Regions from separate parts of the Kitasatospora kazusensis genome, predicted to be linked through region 2. Evidence: riboswitches for the same ligand, from Rfam matches in the RefSeq annotation. Region 2 holds a riboswitch; the other holds the start of a gene.

Region 1 (9,098 bases), on a different contig from region 2:
GAAGGCCTGACTAACGCCGCAGAGCAGATCAAGCAGATCCGCGCCGGTACCGACCGCTCACTCGCACGAGACCGGCCGCGCTGTCCGGAGCCGGTTACCTCGTTCTACGGGTTTCCCTGCAAGGTTCCGGTCGAGGCGGATATGGAAGTCTGCTACCAGCACCGGCGAGTCAAGGCGAAGCCTGGGGCGGATGTTGCGACATACGCGCTTGCTGCCCTTCAGAACCATGCGAGTTGGGAGCAAGTACGCGAGCGCTTCTGGAACTTGGACAAGCGAGCGTTGCAGCGCGAGCGGCTTCGACTGTCTCGTGAGCTTGAGGCTGGCGCCTCGCTCACCGAGGAGGATTATCGCCTCGCAGCGCTGATTCTCCCGTCGCCGGACCCCGCGACGCAGGGGCGACGGGCTCTGGGGCTGCCTGGGCCGAACGACGGCGTCGGGGACGTTGCTCGTCTCCGGGGCCTCGGTGTTCTGCTGGCTGCGGCTGACGCGGCTGCGGTGGGGTTGCCAGTGAAGAATCCCGCAGCGAAGCGGACTGATTCGCCGCCGGTCAGGAAGGGGCGGCTGCTCCACTCCCTCGCTGAGGCGGCGGAGCACCTGGGAGTAGCGGTGTCGTGGCTCCGTACTGAGTCCTCCGCCGGAAGGGTCCCGTACCGGCTGATCGGGAGTCACCGGATGTTCAGCGAGGAGGACCTCGAGCAGATCGTGAAGGACGCCTACCGGCCGAGCAGTGGGAGGACTCGGTACGGCAGACGCTGACCCGGTCCGCCGGCTGGTACCGGCGTAGGGAGAGCAGGCGTAGCCGTGCCTATCGGGCTGCTCTACGGCTTCGCCGGGAGACCAGAAACCCCTGGTCAGTGTTCTGCTGACCAGGGGTTCGCCAGGGACTTTCCAGGGACTTTCAGAGCCGTCCGAGGGACTTTTCAGGGACTTTCTGCCGTGCAAGCCGGGAAGCCGGTGACAGCTCTGAAAGGATCAAACCCGCAGGTCAGAGCCTGTCTTCTAGCACTCGATGACGTTGACCGCGAGGCCGCCGCGCGAGGTCTCCTTGTACTTGACCTTCATGTCGGCGCCGGTCTCCTTCATGGTCTTGATGGCCTTGTCGAGGGAGACGTGGTGCCGGCCGTCGCCGCGCAGGGCCATCCGGGCGGCGGTGATGGCCTTGACCGAGGCCATGCCGTTGCGCTCGATGCACGGGATCTGGACCAGGCCGCCGACCGGGTCGCAGGTGAGGCCGAGGTTGTGCTCGATGCCGATCTCGGCGGCGTTCTCGACCTGCTCGGGGGAGCCGCCGAGGACCTCGGCCAGGCCGCCGGCCGCCATCGAGCAGGCGGAGCCGACCTCGCCCTGGCAGCCGACCTCGGCGCCGGAGATCGAGGCGTTCTCCTTGAAGAGCATGCCGATCGCGCCGGCCGCCAGCAGGAAGCGGACGATGCCGTCGTCGTCGGCGCCCGGGATGAAGTTCAGGAAGTAGTGCAGGACGGCCGGGATGATGCCCGCCGCGCCGTTGGTCGGCGCGGTGACCACCCGCTGGCCGGAGGCGTTCTCCTCGTTGACCGCCATCGCGTAGAGCGTCACCCACTCCATCGCGTTGGCCGGCCCGATGCCCTCGGCGCGCAGCGCCCGGGCGCCCGAGGCGGCCCGGCGGCGGACCTTCAGGCCGCCCGGCAGGATGCCCTCGCGGGACATGCCGGCCGCGACGCACTCCTGCATGACGCGCCAGATCTCCAGCAGCCCGGTCCGGATCTCCGCCTCGCTGCGCCAGGCCTTCTCGTTCTCCAGCATCAGGCCGGAGATCGACAGCCCGGTCTCCCGGGTGAGGCGCAGCAGTTCCTCGCCGGTGCGGAAGGGGTAGCGCAGGGCGGTGTCGTCGGGCTTGACCCGGTCCGCGCCGATCGCGTCCTCGTCCACCACGAAGCCGCCGCCGACGGAGTAGTACGTCTTCTCCATGACCGGCGCGCCGTTGCCGTCGTACGCGAACAGCGTCATGCCGTTGGCGTGGTACGGCAGCGAGCGGCGGCGGTGCAGGATCAGCTGGGTGTCGGTGTCGAAGGCGATCTCGTGGGTGCCCAGCAGGTGCAGGCGCTTGTCGGCCTTGATCCGCTCGACGTCCCGGTCGGCCTGGTCGACGTCGACCGTGCGCGGGGAGTTGCCCTCCAGGCCCAGCAGGACGGCCTTCGGCGTGCCGTGGCCGTGTCCGGTCGCGCCGAGCGAGCCGAACAGCTCGGCCCGGACGGAGGAGACCTCGGCCAGCAGTCCCTCGGACTTCAGCCGGCGGGCGAACATCCGGGCCGCCCGCATCGGGCCGACGGTGTGGGAGCTGGAGGGCCCGATGCCGATGGAGAAGAGGTCGAACACGCTGAGGGCCACGGGGGACGTCCTTGTCAGGTCTCGTGGAAAGGCAGAAAGGCAGAAAAGCGGGAGCGCAGAACTGCATGGCGCGGCATGGCACGGGGCACCGCAGCCACGTTCCAGTGTGCGCGGTGCCCCGGGGTTTCGGAAGGCGCGACGGGGGTAGTGCCGCGCCTTCCAAAGGAAGAACGGATTACAGGTTCGGGTACAGCGGGTACTTCGCGGCCAGCGCGGCGACGCGGGCGCTCAGAACGGCCGTCCGGGCCTCGTCGAAGCCCGGGAGCAGCGTCTCGGCGATGATCTCCGCGACTTCGCGGAAGTCCTCGGCCTGGAAGCCGCGGGTGGCCAGCGCCGGGGTGCCGATCCGCAGGCCGGAGGTGACCATCGGCGGGCGCGGGTCGTTCGGGACGGCGTTCCGGTTGACCGTGATGCCGACCGCGTGCAGGCGGTCCTCGGCCTGCTGGCCGTCCAGCTCGCTGTTGCGCAGGTCCACCAGGACCAGGTGCACGTCGGTGCCGCCGGACAGCACGGACACACCGGCGGCGGTGGCGTCGTCCTGGAGCAGGCGCTCGGCGAGGATCTTGGCGCCCTCCAGGGTGCGGACCTGGCGCTCCTTGAACTCCTCGGAGGCGGCGACCTTGAAGGCCACGGCCTTGCCGGCGATGACGTGCTCCAGCGGGCCGCCCTGCTGGCCGGGGAAGACCGCGGAGTTGATCTTCTTGGCGTACTCGGCCTTGCAGAGGATGACGCCGCCGCGCGGGCCGCCCAGGGTCTTGTGGGTGGTGGTGGTGACCACGTCGGCGTACGGCACCGGGGAGGGGTGCAGGCCCGCGGCGACCAGACCGGCGAAGTGCGCCATGTCGACCATGAGCAGGGCGCCGACCTCGTCGGCGATCCGGCGGAACTCGGCGAAGTCCAGCTGGCGCGGGTAGGCGGACCAGCCGGCGATGATCAGCTTGGGCTGGGTCTCCTTGGCCAGGCGCTCGACCTCGGCCATGTCCACCACGCCGGTCTCGTCCACGTGGTACGCGGCCACGTTGTAGAGCTTGCCGGAGAAGTTGATCTTCATGCCGTGGGTCAGGTGGCCGCCGTGGGCCAGGCTCAGGCCCAGGATGGTGTCGCCCGGCTGGATCAGCGCGAACATCGCCGCGGCGTTGGCCTGCGCGCCGGAGTGCGGCTGCACGTTGGCGTGCTCGGCGCCGAACAGCTCCTTGATCCGGTCGATCGCGATCTGCTCGACCACGTCGACGTGCTCGCAGCCGCCGTAGTAGCGCTTGCCGGGGTAGCCCTCGGCGTACTTGTTGGTCAGGACCGAGCCCTGGGCCTCCATGACCGCCACCGGGGCGAAGTTCTCGGAGGCGATCATCTCAAGGGTGGTCTGCTGGCGGTGCAGCTCGGCGTCGACCGCGGCGGCGATCTCGGGGTCGAGTGCGTGCAGGGACTGGTTCAGAACCGTCATGGTGGGTCTTCCCGTCATGGGGCTTCCGCGTCCGGCACGACCGAGAAGGGGGATGGCCGGGCGGCGCGGAGGGCAGTGGACCAAGGGGGAAGGGCGGCCGCCGCGCTGCGGCCGCCCCCGGCAGGAGGTTGGGTCAGGCGCCGATGAAGGCGTCGTACTCGGCCGAGCTGAGCAGCTCGTCCTGGACGGACTCGACCTGGACCTTGAACAGCCAGGCGTTGCCGAACGGGTCCGCGTTCACCGAGGCCGGGTCGTCCACGACGTCCGTGTTGACCTCGGTGACCTTGCCGGTGACCGGCGAGTACAGGTCACTGACCGACTTGGTGGACTCCAGCTCGCCGCAGGTCTCACCGGCCTCGACCTCTGCGCCGACCTCGGGCAGCTGGACGTAGACGATGTCACCGAGCGCGTCGGCCGCGTGCTTGGTGATGCCGATGGTCGACACGCCGTCCTCGACGGCGGTCAGCCACTCGTGCTCCTTGCTGTACTGCAGGTTCGTGGGGTTGCTCATGGCGTCATTCTCCAGGATCGCAAGAGGGTAGGGCGCAGCCGTCCGCTGAGCGGACCGGACCGGACCAGAGGGGTGATGGAGCCGGACTGGGGTCCCCGCCGGGAACGGCCGCCCGGCGGCACGGTGGACCCGTGCCCGGCAGGCCGGCCGGCGGAGTCGCTCAGCGGGCGCGCTTGTAGAACGGCAGCGCGACGACCTCGACCGGCTCGTGCTTGCCGCGGACGTCCACGGCCACCGCGGTGCCGGGCGCGGCGTGGGCCGCGTCCACGTACGCGATGGCGATCGGCTTGCCGAGGGTGGGGGAGGGGGCGCCGGAGGTGATCCGCCCGATCGGGGTGCCGTCCGTGCTGACGACCGCGTACTCGGCGCGCGGGACGCGCTTGCCCTCGGAGACCAGGCCGACCAGCTTGCGCGGAGGGTTGGACTCGGCCTCGGCGGCCGCGGCCTCCAGCGCCTTGCGGCCGACGAACTCGCCGTTGTTGGTGGTCTTGTCGAAGCGGACGACCCGGCCCAGGCCCGCGTCGAACGGCGTCAGGTCGGTGTTCAGCTCGTGCCCGTACAGCGGCATGCCCGCCTCCAGGCGCAGCGTGTCGCGGCAGGACAGGCCGCACGGGACGAGGCCGACGGGGGCGCCCGCCTCGGTCAGCGCGTTCCAGATGTGCTCGGCGTCGGCGGGGGCGCAGAAGATCTCGAAGCCGTCCTCGCCGGTGTAGCCGGTGCGGGCGAGCTCGACGTTCCGGCCGGCCACCACGGCGGGCAGGATCGCGTAGTACTTCAGGCCGGGCAGGTCGGCGTCGGTCTGCGAGGCCAGGATGCCGTTCGCCTCCGGGCCCTGGACGGCGAGCAGCGCGTACGCGTCCCGGTCGTCGCGGACGACGGCGTCGAAGCCGGCCGCGCGCTCGGTCAGCGCGTCCAGCACGACCTGCGCGTTGGAGGCGTTGGCGACGACCATGAACTCGGTCTCGCCGGTGCGGTAGACGATCAGGTCGTCCAGGATGCCGCCGTCCTCGCGGCAGATCATCGTGTAGCGGGCGCGCAGCTCGCCGAGCGCGGAGATGAAGCCGACCAGCGCGTGGTCGAGCAGCTCGCCGGCCTGCGGGCCGGTCACGGTGATCTCGCCCATGTGCGAGAGGTCGAAGAGGCCGGCCTTGGTGCGGACGGCCAGGTGCTCCTCGCGCTCGCTGCCGTAGCGCAGCGGCATGTCCCAGCCCGCGAAGTCGGTCATCGTGGCGCCGAGCGAGCGGTGCAGCGCGTCGAGCGCGGTGAGACGGGGAACGGCCTGCTCAACAGACATGACGGTGGCTCCTTGGCTGGGCACTCAGGGGTGGCACGCGGGGCGTGTGACCTGCGTACGGGCATGCGGGGGCGAAGTCTCCCCATCTGTCGTCGCAACCTGAGAGCTTCACCGCCACTGTCCCGAGGACAAGGATGGCGGCTTGCACCGTGGGTGGGCGCACGGCGCGGCCGTGTCCACTTTCCAGATGTGCCTAGCCCGTGCGGTAGGGGTGCCTGAGAGATTCCGGGGAGGACTTGCTCCTTCGGCGCCGGCCCGTGCCCGTGGGGGCACTCCGGACTCTCCCGCGCGGGTTCGAGCGGCCGTTATGGAGTTGAGGGTCCTACTGGGAAGACGCGCCCATCATGGCATGCCGCGCGGGCGCACGGGAGAGGGGCCCGGATCTCCCTGTCATCTCGGCGGCCTCGCCGGTCCTCCTGCGGTACCGGCCCGACCGCTACCCTCTTGATGTCGGTCAACACGGGCACGAGGGGCGGTACCAGAGGCGGATGGACGACCCGGCGGTAGGGACACAGTCATGGGCCGAGCCGGGGACGGCTCCGCAGGGCGGCGGTTGGCCCGCCAACGAGTTGGAGCAGGTGCTCACGGCCGCGCTCGGCGACCCGGGCGCCACGCCCAGGGTGATCGAGGTGCTGGCCCGCAGCCAGCTGTGGATCCCGCTGCCGGCCGGGGCCGATCCGCAGGGCCAGGCGCTGGACCTGCCGACGATCGAGCTGGCCGGCTCCCCGTACGTACCGGTCTTCTCCTCGCAGGAGCAGTTCCTCCAGCACGCCCCCGGCGTGCCGTTCGCCATCGCCCCGGCCTGGGAGTTCGCCCGCGGGCTGCCGCTCGGCATCGGCATCGCCGTCAACCCGGAGGCGCCGGTCGGCATCCCGGTGCCGCCCGAGGGGGTCGGTGAGCTGCGGCGCGGTCCGCAGGAGGCCCGTTGGGAGCAGCAGGCGGCCGGCCGGGCGGAGGGCGGCCGGGTCGCGCTGCGGGAGCCGGAGCCGCACGAGGAGCCGTACGCCTTCCTGGCCGCCGCGATCACCGAGATGTCCCAGCTGCCGGGCGTGCTGACGGCCCGTCGGGCGCTGGCGAGCGTGGAGGGGGAGGCGCCGGCGCTGTTCGTCGGCGTCCAGCTGGACCCGGCCTGGGCCGCCGACCCCGCCCACGTCAACGAGGCGCTCGGCCGCGCCCTGGGAACCGCCCCGCCGCCCTGGGGCGTCCACCTGGTGCTCCTCGACCTGGTCGCCGACCCGGTGGTCGAGTGGCTGCTGACCCGGGTGCGGCCGTTCTACGCCAGGGGCTGAGGGGGCCGGCCGTGCGCGGCCCCGGATGCGCGCAACTGCGCGCAAGCGGGCCCGACGGCACCGGAATCTCCCGCCGCGCGCAGTGGGCCGCGCCCCTGGGGCCGGGTGTGGGCGGTGAAGCATAGGCTGCCCCCCGACACGTGGCCCCGACAAGCGGGGACGACGCAGAGAGGACTCGACGTGAGCGCCGGAGCGGCAGGCGGCAACGCGCTGGAACGCGCCCTGCGCGAGGTCGCGCCGGAGCGCTACGACGCGTACGAGAACCTGCTCCGCGCCCTCGCCGAGGGCCAGGTCTGGATGCTGCTCTGGCACGGCAGTCCGGGCAGCCCGGACGCCCAGTACGGGAACATGGACGTCGCCGGACAGGGCTACGCCCCCGCCGCCACCTCCTCCGGGCAGCTCGCCGCCAGCGGCTGGGCCCGGGCGCACGAGGTGATCTCCGGCCCGGAGATCGCCGCCGCGCTCTACCGCACCCGCTGGGGCCTCTGGCTCGACCCGCACGTCCCCGGCGGCGGCGTCGGCATCCCGTGGGCCGACCTCAGACGGGTGGCCGGCGGCCTGGACCGGCTGCCGGCCGGGCCGCTCGGGCTGAGCGAGCCGCAGGTGTCCGCGCCGCAGTTCTACGCGCTGCTCGAACAGCAGGCCGTCGACGTCCGGCCCGTCCGGGCGCTCCGCCGGGCCTGGGTGCGCCCCGCGCTCGGCGAGCCGTACCTCGCGATCGGCCTCGACCTGTACGACACCTCGCCGCCCGCCGTCGAGGCCGTCCGGGCCCTGGTGCAGCGGGCGCTCCCGCACGCGCCCGAGGGCCTCGCCGTCTCCACCGTGGTGCTGGCCGACGACTACGATCCGGTCGCGTTGTGGATGCGCGCGCACGCCCGGCCGTTCTTCGACCGCGAGGCCCGGCCCGGCCCGTCGCAGACGTCCGCCCAGCCCGGGTACGGCTGGCCGCAGCAGCCCTGGACAGGGCACCCCGCGCGCTGAACCACGTTCGTACCCAACCGGGTTGACTCTCAGTCACAATGGTGCACGGGTCTTGACAGACTTGTTGCGGGCGCGTGAAGAGGCCTATGCCGCAAGATCACCGGTGTATGTCGACAGATCACAGTTGGGCATCCTTCGGCGGCCAGGTCTGGCGTAAGTCCGTCCGAATGACGGAGAGTCTGCGCAGTGCAGTGCGCGGGACGGGCCTCAAAAAGGCGAACGCGCATCCTGGACGCATGATCACCGCGCGATGTGCACCTCCGCGCGGCAGCACCCCGGTGCGCCCTGCTCCGCCTGCAAGAGCCCTACCTCCAAGCTCCACTCGTAGCTCTCCGTACCGCCCGCACCCGACGACGCGCCCCCCACACAGCGCGCCGGCCAGGTGCGTACCCCTGACAACGATTTCTGCACCGCCGAACTGCCGAACCGGCAACGGCACCACCGCACCGACGCACCGCACCGCACCAGTACGCGACAACCGGACCGTCCTCGGCTCCGGGTCCTGATCGGGCCCGGGCGCATCGTGTACGGCTTGGACCGTGGGCCGGCCACCGTCGGCGAGGGGAACGAACTGACTCATGATCACACCCACCGAGACCACCGGCACCGCCGCCGGGGCAGAGCCTGACCCGGCCGTGGCCGCCGTCACGCCGAAGAAGATCGAAGGCCGGTCGCCCGGCCGGATCGCCTGGGACCGCCTCAAGAGAGACAAGGTCGCCCTCGCGGGCGGCATCGTGGTGATCCTGCTGATCCTGGCGGCGATCTTCGCCCCGGTGCTGACCGCGCTCTTCGGTCACCCGGTCGACCAGCCGCACCCGGACCAGATCAACCCGGACCTCGGCCTGCCCAAGGGCGCGTTCGGCGGCATGAGCAGCGACTACCTGCTCGGCGTCGACCCGACCTTCGGCCGCGACGTCTTCAGCCGGATCGTCTACGGCGCCCAGATCTCCCTGACCGTGGCCTTCCTGGCCGCCGGCGTCTCGGTGGTCATCGGTGTGCTGATGGGTATCGCGGCCGGCTACTTCGGCGGCTGGGTGGACGCGGCGATCAGCCGGACGATGGACGTGCTGCTGGCCTTCCCGCAGCTGCTCTTCAGCATCGCCCTGGTCTCCGTGATGCCCAACACGCTCTTCGGACTGACCGGCAGCGGCGTCCGGATGGCCATCCTCGTCCTGGTCATCGGCTTCTTCGGCTGGCCCTACATCGGGCGCATCG
Region 2 (9,098 bases):
ATCAGGACGGGGATCCGCCACCAGACGTCCGGCAGGCCTGACGGCGCCACCGTCAGGTTGACGCCGAACGCCTGCGCACCGAGGTAGAGGGCGAGGCCGGAGCCGCCGATCGCGGCGGCGACGGCCGCGCCGCGCCCGAGATCGCCGAGCCGGCGGCGCAGGTCGAAGCCGAGCACCCGCAGCGAGGTGCCCTCGCGGACCAGCAGGTAGCCGACCAGCGCCACCGGCATCAGGCCGCGCAGCACGTAGTAGAGCTGCCAGGCGAGGTCGAGCCAGGGGCGGCCCGGCGCCGCCGAGGCGTTCAGGGTGGCGACCTGCTTGCCGAGCGCGAGCGGCGCGGTGACCGATCCGGCGAAGCTGATCAGCGCACTGACGCCGCTGGCGCCGAGCGAGAGCCCGAGCACGATCAGCAGTTCCACGCCCAGCAGCCGACGGGACGGCGCGGTCGTCCCGGAGGGCTCGGTCGAAACGGTGGTCACCAGGTCTCCAGCACGCACGGAAGGGTCCGGCGAAGGGTCCTGCCACCGGGCCGATCATCCTTACATACCCGGATGAGCGCGCGTGGTCACCCCACCGGCCAGGTGTGCACCGGCTCGCCGGTCCGCATGTACTCCATGTACCGCCGGGTCATGGTCGCGATGGACGCCGCCCGGTCCATGCCGTACTGCTCCCGCAGCCGGTGCACGACGGCGGCCTGCCAGGCCGCGCCGTTGGTGCGCCGCACGCAGCGCTGCTCGATGATGCCGAGGTAGCGGTCCCGGTCCCCCGGCTCCACCCCCCACTCGTCCAGGCCCTGGTGGGCGAGCGGGAGCAGCTCGTTCAGCACCAGGTCGGTCACCGCGACGGGTGCCGTGCCGCGCGCGCCGCGGCCGTGCCGGGGCCACTGGAGGGTGCTCTCGATGCCGTACCGGGCGCCGGTGTGGAAGTTCCGGTCGGCCTGCGCGAAGCCGAGCCTGGTCCAGACCGGCCGGGGCTGCTCGGCGAGCACCCGGACCAGCCCGTAGTAGAAGGCGGCGTTGGCCAGCGTGTCGGCGACGGTCGGCCCGGCGGGCAGGCAGCGGTTCTCCACCCGCAGGTGCGGGACGCCGTCCGCGATGTCGTACACCGGCCGGTTCCAGCGGTAGATGGTGCCGTTGTGCAGCCGCATCTCGCCGAGCTTGGGGACCCCCCCGGAGGCCAGCACCTTGACCGGGTCCTCGTCGTCGCAGATCGGCAGCAGGGCCGGGAAGTACCGCAGGTTCTCCGCGAAGAGGTCGAGCGCGCTGTCCACCCAGCGCTCGCCGAACCAGGTGATCGGGCGCACGCCCTGCGCCTTGAGCTCCGCCGAACGGGTGTCGCAGGCCTGCTGGAAGAGGACGGGGCGCGTCTCGCGCCAGAGCTCCCGCCCGAACAGGAACGGCGAGTTGGCCCCGAGCGCCACCTGGACGGCGGAGATCGCCTGGGCGGCGTTCCAGACCGAGGCGAACCGGTCCGGGGTGACCTGGAGGTGGAGCTGCAGCGAGGTGGCGGCGGCCTCCGCGACCATCGAGACCGACTCGACGGCGAGGCGTTCCACCCCTTCGATGTCGAGCGCGATGTCCTCGCCGCGCGCGGCCAGGATCTGGTCGCTGAGCAGCGTGTACCGGTCGTTGCGGGACATGCTCTCCAGGCCGGTGTGGTCCAGGTCGAGCGTCGGCAGGATGCCGACCATCACGATCCTGGCGCCGACCTCGGCGGCCTGCCGGTCGGCGTAGCGCAGTCCGGTGTCGATCTCCTCGCGGAGCTCCTCCAGGACGTGACCGCCGAGCCGGCGCGGCGCGATGTTCACCTCGATGTTGAACCGGCCCAGCTCGGTCTGGAAGTCGCTGGAGGCGATCGCGCCGAGCACCTGCTCGTTGCTCATCAGCGGCAGGCCCTGCTCGTCGGCGAGGTTCAGCTCGATCTCCAGGCCCATCATGGCCCTGGGCCGGTCGAAACGCCCCTCCCGCAGCATCCGTTCCAGCGCGTCCTGACAGGACTGGAGCTTCCGGCGGTACAGCTGCCGGTCGGAGAGTTCGGCACGCGTCGCCACGACCTTCTCGCCCATGGGTGCCCCTTCACCTAGGTCGACGGTTACTGCATCATGCCCCGCCGGAAGATCGATAGCCCAGGCACTCGAACGGGTTGACGACACAAGGATTCTGACGATCAGTCAGCAGAATGGCCGACTTGCCCGCCGAAACCGAACGTGATATGAAGGTCACCCTGTGCACCTGTTCGAGTAGAATTCGCACTGCACTCAAGCCCGGTTCCATGCCGCTCCGAGTCCCTCGTCGACGGCAGGTTCCCGCCCGCACCGCGATCATGCCCAACCGGACACGGCCAGGTTCCGTCACACCACTGCCACGCCGGTATGCCGCACTCGCACGCCGATCTAGCACGGAGAGGCGCCCCGCCATGACTCTGCAGACCCCCCAGCCCCCGGCCGCCGCGCTGCGCGCGGTCCTCTCGGCACTCGACTCCGAGGCCGCACTACGCCAGCCCGCCGCCCGCGCCCTGCGAGGTGCGGCGGGGCCCCTGCTGCCCGCGCATCCGCTCGCGGTGCACGTGCTGGACGGCCCGGGGGCCGAGCTCTTCTCCGCGCCGCGCACCGGCTGGCGGTTCCTGATCGAGCAGAGCCCGGCAGGGCCCGGGCCGACCGCGATCGCGGCGGCCGCGGAGGTGGTCGAGACGCCGGGGGGCTACGCGTTCTCGCACTTCACCGCCGGCCCCTACCTCGACTCCACGGTCCGCGCGCTGCGACAGGCCTGGCAGCTGGCCCAGTCCTCCCGGGCCAGGCACCTGCCCCGCCTGCTGTCGATGCCCGGCCACTACGCGACCGCGCTGTGGCTGCACCACCCCGAGGTGGGCCCGGCGACCGACCTGCTGATCCCGCTCTCCCCGGCCCCGCTCGGCATCACCGCCCACCGGGTGTACCCGGCCGCCGACCTGCTGGCCCTGCTGGAGCGCTCCACCGCGCCCGCGCCGATGGTGCTCGGCGTCTCCTGACCCCTTCACTCTCACCCGGACGGCCGACCGTCCGCCCGGCACCGTCCGCCGCCGTCCGCCCGTCCGATCGGGTGAGCGGCGGCGGCCTGCTGTGCCGCATATCACCAAACGGCTGCGCGGCGGCCCCCGGAAGCCGACACTGGGTACCAGCGAGGCGGGGCATAGCCCTACCCGCTGAAGCGCCGGTTCACTCCTGGGCCGGCCGGAAGGATCCGACCAGCATGGCGGCCGCCCGGAAGCGGCCGTGGGGCGGGCCGGGCCGCAAGTGAAGCGAGGGTACGAGCTATGTGCCAGCACCGTCCTGAGTGCCCGTCGGCGGAGTCCTCCGACCGGGAGGCGGCCGTCCCGGTGGCCCGCCACCCGGAGCAGGGGTGGAGCCTGCTCTGCAACGGCGTCCTGCTCTTCGAGGACACCGGCGAACTGCTCCCCGACGGCCGGGTCATCGCCCCGCGCCGTCCGCTGGCGGTCACCGGCTGAGGCCGCGGACAGAAATCGGGGGCACCGACCACGTCGAAGGCCCCGGCGGAGAGAAAAACTCTCTCCACCGGGGCCTTCGACGCTACGCCGGCCGTATGCCCTTCAGGGGCGCGGGGAACTGCGCGGAACGGAAGGCTACGTCGCCGCACCGACCGCCTCGCTCAGCCCCCGCGTGCCCCCGAGCACCGCGGCCTCAGACGCCGTAGTCGTCCAGCGGCGGGCAGGAGCAGACCAGGTTGCGGTCGCCGTACGCGCCGTCGATCCGGCTCACCGGCGGCCAGTACTTGTCCGCCGGGTTGACGCCGGCCGGGAAGACGGCCTCCTGGCGGGTGTAGCCGTGCTCCCACTCACCGGCCATGACGGCGGCGGTGTGCGGGGCGTTGCGCAGCGGGTTGTCGTCCGCCGCCCACTCGCCGGAGCCGACCTTCTCGATCTCCGCGCGGATCTCGATCATCGCGGCGCAGAACCGGTCGATCTCGTGCAGGTCCTCGGACTCGGTCGGCTCGATCATCAGCGTGCCGGCCACCGGGAAGGACATGGTCGGGGCGTGGAAGCCGTAGTCGATCAGGCGCTTGGCGATGTCGTCCACGGTCACCCCCGTCTCCTTGGTGAGCGGACGCAGGTCGATGATGCACTCGTGCGCGACCAGGCCGCCGGGGCCGGTGTAGAGCACCGGGAAGTGCGGGGCCAGGCGCTTGGCGATGTAGTTGGCGTTCAGCACGGCGACCTGGGTCGCGTGCTTGAGGCCCTCGCCGCCCATCAGGCGGACGTACGCCCAGGAGATCGGCAGGATGGCCGCCGAGCCCCACGGCGCGGCCGAGATCGGGCCGACGCCGGTGGCCGGGCCGGCCTCGCTCTGCAGCGGGTGGTTCGGCAGGTACGGCGCGAGGTGCGAGCGCACCGCGACCGGGCCGACGCCGGGGCCGCCGCCGCCGTGCGGGATGCAGAAGGTCTTGTGCAGGTTCAGGTGCGAGACGTCCGCGCCGAACTTGCCCGGCTTGGCGAGGCCGACCAGGGCGTTCAGGTTGGCGCCGTCGACGTAGACCTGGCCGCCCGCGTCGTGCACGGCCGCGCAGATGTCGGTGATCTGGGTCTCGAACACGCCGTGGGTGGACGGGTAGGTGACCATCAGCACGGCGAGCTGGTCGCGGTGCTGGTCGATCTTGGCCTGGAGGTCCTCGACGTCGACGTCACCGTCGGTCAGGGTCTTGACGACCACGACCCGCATGCCGGCCATCACGGCGGAGGCCGCGTTGGTGCCGTGCGCGGAGGCCGGGATCAGGCAGATGTCGCGCTGGGTGTCGCCGTTGGCGTGGTGGTAGGCGCGGACGGCCAGCAGACCGGCCAGCTCGCCCTGCGAACCGGCGTTCGGCTGGATCGAGACCGCGTCGTAGCCGGTGACCTCGACGAGCTGCTGCTCCAGCTGGCGGATCAGCGTCAGGAAGCCCTGCGCCTGGTCGATCGGCGCGAAGGGGTGCAGCTGGCCGAACTCGGGCCAGGTGACCGGCTCCATCTCGGTGGTCGCGTTGAGCTTCATGGTGCAGGAGCCCAGCGGGATCATGCCGCGGTCCAGCGCGTAGTCGCGGTCCGACAGGCGGCGCAGGTAGCGCAGCATGGCGGTCTCGGACCGGTGGCTGTGGAAGACCGGGTGGGTCAGGTACTCGTCGGTGCGCAGCAGCGCGGCGGGCAGCGCGTCGGCGGCCTCGTCGATCTCGGCGCCGATGACGCCGAAGGCGGACCAGACGGCGGCCAGGTGCTCGCGGGTGGTGGTCTCGTCGCAGGAGACCGAGATCAGGTCCTCGCCGTCCTGGTAGACGTTGACGCCGTTGGCGCGCGCGGCGGCGGCGACCTCGGCGGCGCGGCCCGGGACGCGGGCGGTGACGGTGTCGAAGAACCCGTCGTGCAGCAGCTCGACGCCCCCGGCGCGCAGGCCGGTGGCCAGCGCGGCGGCGTAGCGGTGGGTGCGGCGGGCGATGTCGGCCAGGCCGTCGGGGCCGTGGTAGACGGCGTACATCGAGGCCATCACGGCCAGCAGCACCTGGGCGGTGCAGATGTTGGAGGTGGCCTTCTCGCGGCGGATGTGCTGCTCGCGGGTCTGCAGGGCCAGGCGGTAGGCGCGGTTGCCGTCGGCGTCGACGGAGACGCCGACCAGGCGGCCGGGCAGGTTGCGGGCGTACTCGGCGCGCACGGCCAGGTAGCCGGCGTGCGGGCCGCCGAAGCCCATCGGGACACCGAAGCGCTGCGAGGTGCCGCAGGCGATGTCGGCGCCGAGCGAGCCCGGCGACTTGAGCAGGGTCAGGGCCAGCAGGTCGGCGGCGACGGCGACGATCGCGCCCAGACCGTGCGCCTGCTCGATCACCGGGGCGAGGTCGCGGACCGCGCCGGAGGCACCCGGGTACTGGAGCAGCACGCCGAAGACGCCGCGCTCGGCGATCTCGGCGGGGATGCCGGCCGAGAGGTCGGCGACGACCACCTCGACGCCGGTCGGCTCGGCGCGGGTCCGGATCACGGCCACGGTCTGCGGCAGCGTGTCGGCGTCGACCAGGAAGACGCCGTTCTTGACCTTGCCGACGCGGCGGGCCAGCGCCATCGCCTCGGCGGCGGCGGTGCCCTCGTCCAGCAGGGAGGAGCCGGAGGTGGCCAGGCCGGTCAGGTCGGAGACCAGGGTCTGGAAGTTGATCAGGGCCTCCAGGCGGCCCTGCGAGATCTCCGGCTGGTACGGCGTGTAGGCGGTGTACCAGGCCGGGCTCTCCAGCACGTTGCGCAGGATCACCGGCGGGGTGAACGTGCCGTAGTAGCCGAGGCCGATCATCGGCTGCAGCACCTGGTTGTTCGAGGCCAGCTCGCGCAGCTCGGCGAGCACCTGGGCCTCGCTCCGGCCGTCCGGGAGGGCGAGGGCGGTGAGGCTGCGGATCGCCTCGGGCACGGCGGCGGCGGACAGCTCGTCGAGCGAGCCGTAGCCGACGTGCGCGAGCATCTTGTCCTGCGCGGCCGCGTCCGGGCCGATGTGGCGGGTCTCGAAGGGGCTGGCCTGCTCGAGCTCGGTGAGCGTCGCGTCGCTGTGGCGACCGTTGGTCGGCTGGGCGTTCATGGGGGTCGAGGCCTCCTGGTCACGGACCGGCTGGGGTGCGCACACCTGATGAGCCTCTGCCGCCGTGGGACAGCGGGGCTCTCCGGGTACGGACCCGACAGGCCTCCCCCTCTGTCATCGGTACCTGAGAGCTTCACCCGCACGGGATGCCCGAGGGCGGCCCGTCGGCTTGCACCGTCGGTGAGGGTGGGTGTCGCCGGCTCCCTCGCCGGCGGTCCTGCCCTACTTTCCAGAGTGACCTATCCCACACGGTACGGATGCCTGAGAGATTCCGGGGAGGAGTTGCTCCTTCGGCGCCCCTGCCTCGTGTTTCCGGAGGTGGGGACTCTCCCGCGCGGGCTCGGCGGTCGCGCCCAGGGTACCAGCGCAAACCCTCCGGATCACGGGCCGTGTCAGGTAGGTCGGGACGAATACGGACGACCCCGGACGACCCCGGACGGACCAGTTCCGTCCCGTACGGCGGCGCTCGGGTAGCCGCCGCCCGTTTGATGGCTTTTCGTATGAGATGGCGGATGGACAGCTCCTCCAGCCGCCCTCCGACCTATCCAGGAGCGTTGCACTGGAGGACAGCGTGCAGACCGATATCGATCCGCGAGACCTGATCGGACACAAGGCGGTCGACCGGAACGGTGACAAGATCGGCACGGTCGACGAGGTGTATCTCGACGACGCGACCGGTGAGCCCGAGTGGGCTGCGGTGCGGACCGGGATCTTCGGCCGGGACGCCTTCGTCCCGCTGACCACCAGCGAGTTCTCGGGCGAGGAACTCAAGGTCCCGTACGACAAATCGCTGATCAAGGAGTCGCCGGACTTCGGCGTGGGCCAGCACCTCTCCCCGGCCCAGGAGCTCCAGCTCTACCGCTACTACGGGCTGGACACCAACGGCGCCGCCCCGCCGCCGACGGCCGCCAACGGTTCCCGGAACAGCAACGGCGACCACGACTTCGGCAGCACCCCGAAGAACACCGGCCCGGGTGGCACCGCGGCGAACGGCACGCCGCCGATGGCGTTCGCCGCCGCGACCGCAGTAGCAGACCAGCAGAAGCCCGCCTCGACCCTTGAGAAGCCGATGACCAGCGCGCCCATGACCACCGCTCCCATGTCCGCCCACACCGAGGCCGACACCCGCAACCTGAACCCCCCGACCGTCGAACGGCCGGTCCCCCAGGCCGCGGCGACCAGCTCCCCCAACGGCCCGGTGGAGATCACCTGCCGCGAGGAACGGCTGGAGATCACCACCGAGTGGCACACCGTCGGCACCGCGACGCTGCGCAAGTACGTCACCACCGAGGCGGTCGAGCGCCGGGTGCCGGTGGTCCGCGAGCGCGTCCGGGTCGAGCGTGTCCCGGTCACCGAGGCCGAGCGGGCCGCGCTGAGCGAGCAGGAGATCGCCGAGGCGGTGGAGGAGGTGACCCTGCGCGAGGAGCGGCCGGTGGTGCACAAGTACCTGGCGCCGATCGAGCGGGTCCGCCTGGTCGTCGAGCGGTACACCGAGGAGGCACTGATCCGCGAGGACCTGCGCCGCGAGCAGGTCGAGATCCAGGACTCCTCGATGCCCACCGCGGCCTCCGCCGCGTCGGCGGCCCCGCCGGCCGGCGCCGCGATGCCGGGCAACTCCCGTCCCGAGCCGCTGCGCCCGTCCTGACGGCCGGTACCGGCGCAACGGCTCCGGCCCGGGCCTGACGGCTGCCCGTGAGGCCCTGACCCCTCGTCAAGGGGCCGGGGCCTCACGCCGTCCAAAGATTCACCGATCGATATTTGACATAGTGAAGTATCTGGGGGCATCGTTACTTCAGTTCGTTTACTTTCGTCGCCTGAAGCGCCTGCGCCGGGCGGCCCTGAACTGGAGGAATGACCCGTGAGTGAGGCACCACAGCCCACCGCCACGGCCTCGAAGCCGAGCAGCGCACGTGTGCTCCCCGCCCTGGTACTGGCGATGCTGGCGTACAGCGTGGTGCAGACCGCGGTCGTCCCGATCCTGCCGTCGCTGGCCAAGGAGCTGAACGTCAGCGGCTCCAACATCACCTGGCTGATGACGGCCAACCTGCTCTCGGCCGCCGTGCTGACCCCGCTGCTCGGCCGCTTCGGCGACCTGCGCGGTCGCAAGCCGATGCTGATGATCTCGCTGGCCGGCCTGATCGCCGGTTCCGCGCTCGCGGTCAGCACCCACTCCTTCACCTGGCTGGTGGTCGCCCGCGTCCTGCAGGGCGTCGGCGGTGGTGTGCTGCCGCTCGCGATCAGCATCGTCCGCGACGAGCTGCCCAAGGAGAAGGTCACCGGCGGCGTCGCCGCCATCAGCGCCTCGATGGGCGTCGGCTCGGGCCTCGGCCTGGTCGCCACCGGCCTGCTGCTGGAGCACTGGAGCTACAAGTCCATCTTCTGGATGGGCCTGGTCTTCGGACTGATCGCCGCCGCCCTGGTCGCCTTCCGCGTCCCCAAGGACCCGGTGACCGACAAGGAGGGCGGCGCCGACCCGCTCGGCGCGATCACCCTGGCCGGCTGGCTCTCCGCGCTGCTGGTCGCC

Evidence for each region. A riboswitch is a leader RNA that binds a small molecule or an ion and turns the genes downstream of it on or off. The one in region 2 is predicted to bind glycine.
Region 1: linked by a shared signal. The riboswitch ahead of gcvT (glycine cleavage system aminomethyltransferase GcvT) and the one ahead of gcvP (aminomethyl-transferring glycine dehydrogenase) in region 2 are both predicted to bind glycine.

Annotation. Positions count from the first base shown of each region.
Region 1 is NZ_BAAANT010000002.1:340,899-349,996, forward strand. It holds gene ABD330_RS03570 (helix-turn-helix domain-containing protein) at 1-756, shown strand, start outside; gene ABD330_RS03575 (L-serine ammonia-lyase) at 1,000-2,367, opposite strand; gene ABD330_RS03580 (serine hydroxymethyltransferase) at 2,543-3,808, opposite strand; gene gcvH (glycine cleavage system protein GcvH) at 3,942-4,319, opposite strand; gene gcvT (glycine cleavage system aminomethyltransferase GcvT) at 4,480-5,613, opposite strand; glycine riboswitch at 5,807-5,910, opposite strand; gene ABD330_RS03595 (enhanced serine sensitivity protein SseB) at 6,102-6,902, shown strand; gene ABD330_RS03600 (enhanced serine sensitivity protein SseB C-terminal domain-containing protein) at 7,083-7,883, shown strand; gene ABD330_RS03605 (ABC transporter permease) at 8,462-9,098, shown strand, end outside.
Region 2 is NZ_BAAANT010000051.1:29,971-39,068, forward strand. It holds gene ABD330_RS28480 (CPBP family intramembrane glutamic endopeptidase) at 1-479, opposite strand, end outside; gene ABD330_RS28485 (glutamate-cysteine ligase family protein) at 566-2,065, opposite strand; gene ABD330_RS28490 (hypothetical protein) at 2,416-3,006, shown strand; gene ABD330_RS28495 (DUF5999 family protein) at 3,292-3,483, shown strand; gene gcvP (aminomethyl-transferring glycine dehydrogenase) at 3,677-6,574, opposite strand; glycine riboswitch at 6,679-6,812, opposite strand; glycine riboswitch at 6,814-6,917, opposite strand; gene ABD330_RS28505 (PRC and DUF2382 domain-containing protein) at 7,146-8,219, shown strand; gene ABD330_RS28510 (MFS transporter) at 8,433-9,098, shown strand, end outside.